Regions from separate parts of the Streptomyces thermocarboxydovorans genome, predicted to be linked through region 2. Evidence: riboswitches for the same ligand, from Rfam matches in the RefSeq annotation. Region 2 holds a riboswitch; each other region holds the start of a gene.
What was found. Region 2 has a riboswitch for cyclic di-AMP ahead of ABD198_RS06630 (transglycosylase family protein). Riboswitches for the same ligand answer to the same signal wherever they lie in the genome.

Region 1 (2,256 bases), on a different contig from region 2:
TGCCGCACCCCACGCTGCCCGCCGTGCGGGTCGGCCGGCGCGACGCGCTGTGGACCCGGCCGATCAGCAAGGTGCTGCTGCGCCACCCCGAGCTGACCGACGACGAGTTGGCGGCGACCGCCCGTGCGGTGGTCGGTCCGCTCGCCACGGTGACCATGTCCGGGCCGGGGACCGTGGAGCTCCAGCCGTGTGGTGTGACGAAGGCGACAGGGCTGGCGCTGGCGGCCGAGCGGCTCGGGCTGGGCCCGGAGCGGACGCTGGCGTTCGGTGACATGCCGAACGACATCCCCATGTTCGACTGGGCGGCCCGGGGCGTCGCCATGGCCAACGCGCACCCGGAGCTGAAGGCGGTGGCCGACGAGGTCACCACGACGAACGAGGACGACGGCGTGGCCGTCGTCCTCGAGCGTCTGTTCCCGGAGACCGGGTGCCACCTGCCCCAACAGGTGCCGGCCCGGTGCGATTCCGGATTCGCGTCCTCGTCCGCCGAGAGGACGCTTCTGTCGTCCCAGTAGGGAATCTCAGCAGCGTCCCGGTGGGCGGTCGGCGGCTCCCCAAAGCCGTCCGGGCCCTCCGGGGGTGGGTCCTCGGCTCAGTACGCGCCGAAGACGTTGTCGATGGAGCCGTAGCGGTCGGCGGCGTAGTTGCAGGCCGCCACGATGTTCGCGACCGGGTCGAACGGGTCGAAGGCGGTGCCCGGCACGTGGTAGGCCGCGAAGGTCGGGTCGATGACCTGCAGCAGGCCCTTGGACGGGGTGCCCTTGGCGGCGTTGGAGTCCCAGTTGTTGATGGCGTTCGGGTTGCCGGACGACTCGCGCATGATGTTGCGGTAGATGCCGTCGTAGGAGCCCGGGATGCCATGCTGCTGCATGATCGACAGCGCCTCGCGGATCCAGCCGTCGAGGTTGTTCGGGTACGCCGTCGAGGTGGCGGCAGCCGGGGCGGCGGCCGGGGCCGCGGAGGCGCTGGTGGCGCCGATGAGCGGCAGGGCGAGCACGGCGGCGCCGGTGCCGGCGACGGCGAGGGTACGGGCGAGACGGCGGCCGCCGAAGCGGCGGGTCATACCGGTTGCAGGCATGTTCGTGTGTCCTCTCCTACGCCTGCGAGGTGAGCTGTCGGGTTCGGGCTGGGAGAGTGCCCGGCCGTGCCCCTTCGGGCATGGCTTCACCCCTAGCCGTTCCGGACGGATGTCCGGCCCGGCGACTTACCTGGGTCCCCCGCTCCTGCCGTGCGTGAGTGATCGACGATCGGTGGTGCGGGCGGCGGCAGGATTCGGCGTCCGCCCGGCAGGCCGGGAACGTATGCGAGAGCACATGTCAGGAACAAGTGCGGTCATCACAGAAGTGGTCATTTGATCTTGCCCTGGGGTGATTTGCGCACTTGATCCTTTGCTGGCGCCAAGGGTCAACTCCGGTGCGGGGATGGGGAGAAGGGGCGCGGACGGGTGTGGGGGTGGTGAGGTTCCAGGCGTGAGGCACTTCACTGAGGGGGTGGGGTGGGAGCATATTTCGTCAAGAGGAATTCGCCTGGTAATTGCGGCAAATCGGGCACCGAGGCGGGCAGGATGGTGGGTGTGGCGATGTGAGGTGCTCGGTGGTGCGAGGTGGAGTGCTCGGCAGGGGGCCCGTGGGGGCCCGACAGGGCGGAATGGGGTGCTCGGTGATGCTCCGTGATGCTCCGTGGGACGCGTTGTGATCAAACCATCAGGAATGCGGCGGTGTGATCCGGTCGGCCCCGGCGGGTAACCCCGGGCGCTGGTGGTGATCGAAACGTGACCGGATACGCTGACTTGAGTGGCGACAGCGACCTATCGACAAACCGTGTAATCGGCAGTAGACACCAGCAGACAGGAGACCCCTCGTGACCGTCGTCGGGCCGTTCGGGCTGAGCGTGCGGGACCAGGCTCTCGAAGCCGATGTCCAGGCCGGATTGACGGCTGTCGAGGAAGGGCTGCTCGAGGCCACCAAGAGCGAGGTGCCCTTCATCACAGAGGCCGCGCAGCATCTGGTGCGGGCCGGGGGCAAGCGATTCCGGCCACTGCTGGTGATGCTTTCCGCACAGTTCGGTGACCCGTACGCGCCGGGGGTCGTGCCGTCGGCGGTTGTGGTGGAACTCACTCACCTCGCCACGCTGTACCACGACGACGTGATGGACGAGGCGGCCGTGCGGCGCGGCGTTGCCAGCGCGAACACGCGGTGGGGCAACTCGGTGGCGGTGCTCACCGGCGACTTCCTCTTCGCGCGGGCCTCGCACATC
Region 2 (2,256 bases):
CCAGGCCAGCCGGAACCAGCAGATAGCGGTCGCGGAACGCATACTCGCCGACCAGGGTGTCGGCGCCTGGCGCGCCTGCGGCCTGCTCGCGGGGCTGGAGCAGGGCTCGGGGGCCGAGGGGATTGACACGGGCACGGGCTCGCAGTCTCCGTCCTCCACGGACACGCCGGAAAGCAGCGAATCTACCGATGAGTCCGGCTCATCGGATTCCGTTGATCCGTCCGTCTCTTCGTCTGCATCGCCCTCCGCCACGGAGGGCGGGGCCAGTGGAGACGGCGCGGAGGGCTCCACGGGCTCGGCCGATGCGAATGAATCGCCCGAGTCCGACAAGTCCACCGATGTCGACTCCGAGTCCTCGGCCGTCGAAACAACCGGAAACAGTAACGAGTCGGACAAGTCCGGCCAGAGCACCGGCTCTTCCGCGCTGATCGACACCGGTGCCTCCACGGGGACCGGCCGGCACCGCGGCCCCAGCGCCGAGGAGAAGGAAGAGGACCTCGCGTCCGGGTCGTCCGGCCGGCATGCCGCGCACCCCTCGGACGACGCCTCCGACGGCTCCTACACCGTCCGCCGCGGGGACAGCCTGTGGTCCATCGCCGACTCCCTTGAGGTGGACGGCGGTTGGCGTGCGCTGTACGAGCGTAACGAGCAGGTCGTCGGTGACGACCCGGACCTCATCCTGCCCGGTCAGACGCTTGAGGTCGCAGAGGGCGCGAGCGGGAAGTGACGGGCGAAAAGCCGCGGATCGGACGGTAGTTGACGTCATGATTCGAGCTGAATGCCCGATATAAAAGCGGTGAGAGATAGGTCTCAGAAGCCCTGATCGTCTTTGAAAATCGGCCGAACGGGTGTCTACGGTCGTGACCGCTCGCCATCGCGGGCCCCGGCTGCCGCCACGCCGAATCCTGCCAGTGGCACCCGGGAACAGTCGTCGCGTCATGCGCCGTAGGCAGGAGCGGGGGACCCAAGGTAAGTGCCGTTTCCGGTGCCTGGCACCGGAGTGCGGCTTGGGGTGAAGCCGCGTCCCGTGCGGGACGTGGCCGGGCAACTCAACCGGCCCGAACCCGACAGCTCACCTCGCAGGCGTCGGTGAGGGGATCCATCCATGCTGTTTTCCGGCAAGGGCAAGCACCGTCGTCCGAACAAGGCCACCCGCGCCATCGCCATCGCCGGTGTCACCGGCGCCGCCGTCGCCGCCCCGCTGATGGCGGCCGGCTCGGCCTCCGCCGCCACCGCCTCCGAGTGGGACGCCGTCGCCCAGTGCGAGTCCGGCGGCAACTGGTCCATCAACACCGGCAACGGCTACTACGGCGGTCTGCAGTTCTCCGCCTCCACCTGGGCCGCCTACGGCGGCACCAAGTACGCCGCCACCGCCGACAAGGCCACCAAGGCGCAGCAGATCGAGATCGCCGAGAAGGTGCTCGCGGGCCAGGGCAAGGGTGCCTGGCCGGTCTGCGGCAAGAACCTGTCCAGCACCCCCTACAACGGTGCCGCCGCCGAGGCCCCCAAGGCCGGCGCCTCCGCCGAGCGCTCCACCGAGCAGAAGGCGACCCGCTCCACCGAGCGTCCGGCGCCGAAGGCCGAGAAGAAGGCCGAGGCCAAGAAGACCGTCACCACCCCGGCCGGCGACAAGGTCGAGAAGGGCGACGGCGAGTACAAGGTCGTCAAGGGCGACACCCTCAGCTCCATCGCCGCCGAGCACGGCGTCAAGGGCGGCTGGCAGAAGCTCTTCGAGCTGAACGACGACATCATCGAGGACGCCGACCTCATCTTCCCGGGCCAGCAGCTGCACCTGAAGTAAGCAGCGGCCCCGCGGTCCGCCCGCTCCGGTGCGTGTTCCCCCGTGCGCACCGGGGCGGGCTTTTTCATGGAACCATGTTTGTTCCGTTCGGAAACAATCTATGCTCGGTTCCGTCCCACGGGATGGGCGACCGGATGGCCGATCGCCCGGAGCCGGTTAGGCTCGGTCTCGCAGCGCCACCACGGCCCTGCACACTCGCGTCACATCCAAGAAGGAGATGCTCGTGCCGTCCATCGACGTCGTCGTAGCCCGGGAAATCCTGGACTCCCGAGGCAATCCCACGGTCGAGGTCGAGGTCGGCCTCGACGACGGCAGCACCGGTCGTGCCGCCGTCCCGTCCGGCGCCTCCACGGGCGCCTTCGAGGCCATCGAGCTTCGCGACGGCGACTCGAACCGCTACCTCGGCAAGGGCGTGGAGAAGGCCGTTCTCGCGGTCATCGAGCAGATCGGCCCTG
Region 3 (2,256 bases), on a different contig from region 2:
GGTGATCGTGGACCGCCCCGGCGCCGTCCAGACCCAGCTGCTGATCGGCCGGACCGGCCCCGACCGGCACGACCGCGTCTGGCCCGCGCAGGTGCTGGGCACCTACTGCCTCGGCGGCACCCTGACCTCCCGCCTGGACCGCGTGCTGCGCGAGGAGAAGGGCTACACCTACGGCGTCCGGGCGTTCACCCAGGTCCTGCGGTCCGCGCCGGACGGCACCGGCGCCGCGATGCTCGCCATCAGCGGCTCCGTGGACACCCCCAACACCGGCCCGGCGCTGCAGGACCTGTGGACCGTGCTGCGCACCCTCGCCGCGGAGGGGCTCACCGACGCCGAGCGGGACGTCGCCGTGCAGAACCTGGTCGGGGTGGCGCCGCTGAAGTACGAGACCGCCGCGGCCGTCGCGAGCACCCTCGCCGACCAGGTCGAGCAGCATCTGCCGGACGACTACCAGGCCGAGCTGTACCGGCAGTTGGCCGCCACCGGCACCGTGGAGGCCACCGCCGCGGTGGTGAACGCCTTCCCGGTGGACCGTCTGGTGACCGTGCTCGTCGGTGACGCGGCGCAGATCAAGGCGCCCGTGGAGGCCCTCGGCATCGGTGAGGTCACCGTCGTGAGCGCCGAGTAGACGCCCGTGCGGGCGGCGAGTTGACGGTGCTTTGACACCGGGCGGACGGCGCGCCGGACGCCTCTCCGCGGCGCGCGCGGGTGAGCCCTGGTGGCGGAAACGTCACCAGGGCTCACTTATGCCCGGATTGAGGCGGAGGGGGCCTGTCTGCCCTGTGGGATGCGCTACAAAAACCGGGATCCGTTTGGGAATTGAAACTCGCCCCGTTTAGCGTCGTGCGGGCTGTTCGTCAGGCAGTGCGCCGCACCCGCGGCACCGGACAGTCATCGCCGAGTCCCCGTACGGCGCGAGCCAGGGGAGCCGGGGACCCATAGGCAGTCCCTGGGGTGAATCGGACGCCCGCGCGCACCGCGAGGGGGTCCGTAGGAGACCTTCCTGCTCCGAACCCGTCAGCTAACCCGGTAGGCGAGAGGGAAGGAAAGGACCAGTCTGTACATGGCGTTCACCCGCGCCACGGGCAAGCATCGGCGTCCCAGCCGGATCCAGCGCGGCACCGCGCGTGCCGCGGGCATAGCGGCCCTCACCGGCACCGGCGTCGTCGGTTCGCTCGCCGCTCCCGCCTTCGCCGCCGAGCCCGCCGCGGCGCAGACCGGCCTCACCCCCGTCATCGACATGGGCGACACGGTCGCCGACCGGATCGACGCCCAGGCCGCCGCCCAGCACGAGGCGGCGCGCGAGGCCGCCGAGGAGGCAGCCCGCAAGGCCGCCGAGGAGGCCGCCCGCAAGAAGGCGGCCAAGGCGGCCGCCGAGGCCCGGGCCGCCAAGGAGCGCGCCGAGCGCGAGGCCGAGCGCAAGCGCCTCAACACCTTCGTCTCCCCGATCGCCGGCTCCTACGTCTCCACCTCCTACCAGGCCGGCGGCGCCGTCTGGTCCTCCGGCAGCCACACCGGCATCGACTTCCACGCCGCGAGCGGCACCCCCGTCCGGTCCGTCGGCATGGGCACCGTCGTGGAGGCCGGCTGGGGCGGCGCGTACGGCAACCAGGTCGTCATCAAGATGCACGACGGCACCTACACTCAGTACGCCCACCTGTCCTCGATCAGCGTCTCGGCCGGCCAGCAGGTCACCGCGGGCCAGCAGATCGGCAACTCCGGCGCGACCGGCAACGTCACCGGCGCCCACCTGCACTTCGAGGCCCGCACCAGCGCCGAGTACGGGTCCGACATCGACCCGGTCGGCTACCTCCGCGCGCACGGCGTCAAGCTCTGAGAGCACGCCCTTCGTCAAGGTCCGAGAGCGCGCTCCTCGCCTTCCCCCTCCTGGCCCCGGCTCCCCGAGCCGGGGCTTTCGGCTTCCCCGGGGCCGGCCGCGCCCGGTTGTCCAAAAAACAAGTATGAGTTCCGGCTCACCGTCGGAAATTCCTCCGGATTGCAATAGAGTCACGAAACAACACGTCCTTCGTCGGCGTGTCACGAGGATTGAGCCGGAGGTCGGTCATGCGTATTCCCGCGCACTCGGTGTGCACGGCGATCCGGGACGACATCGTCGCCGGTGTATTCGAGCGCGGAAGCCGGCTCACCGAAGAACTCCTCGCCCGCCGCTACGGCGTCTCCCGCGTCCCCGTCCGCGAGGCGCTGCGCACCCTGGAGGCCGAGGGCTTCGTGGTGACCCGGCGGCACGCCGGCGCC

Region 1: linked by a shared signal. The riboswitch ahead of ABD198_RS05650 (transglycosylase SLT domain-containing protein) and the one ahead of ABD198_RS06630 (transglycosylase family protein) in region 2 are both predicted to bind cyclic di-AMP.
Region 3: linked by a shared signal. The riboswitch ahead of ABD198_RS03995 (M23 family metallopeptidase) and the one ahead of ABD198_RS06630 (transglycosylase family protein) in region 2 are both predicted to bind cyclic di-AMP.

The regions. Positions count from the first base shown of each region.
Region 1 is NZ_BAAAGU010000008.1:123,865-126,120, forward strand. Features, by position in the region: gene ABD198_RS05645 (HAD family hydrolase) at 1-515, shown strand, start outside; gene ABD198_RS05650 (transglycosylase SLT domain-containing protein) at 593-1,078, opposite strand; cyclic di-AMP (ydaO/yuaA leader) riboswitch at 1,083-1,249, opposite strand; gene ABD198_RS05655 (polyprenyl synthetase family protein) at 1,861-2,256, shown strand, end outside.
Region 2 is NZ_BAAAGU010000010.1:31,432-33,687, forward strand. Features, by position in the region: gene ABD198_RS06625 (transglycosylase family protein) at 1-727, shown strand, start outside; cyclic di-AMP (ydaO/yuaA leader) riboswitch at 932-1,101, shown strand; gene ABD198_RS06630 (transglycosylase family protein) at 1,106-1,801, shown strand; gene eno (phosphopyruvate hydratase) at 2,025-2,256, shown strand, end outside.
Region 3 is NZ_BAAAGU010000006.1:34,188-36,443, reverse strand. Features, by position in the region: gene ABD198_RS04000 (M16 family metallopeptidase) at 1-628, shown strand, start outside; cyclic di-AMP (ydaO/yuaA leader) riboswitch at 886-1,051, shown strand; gene ABD198_RS03995 (M23 family metallopeptidase) at 1,064-1,837, shown strand; gene ABD198_RS03990 (GntR family transcriptional regulator) at 2,065-2,256, shown strand, end outside.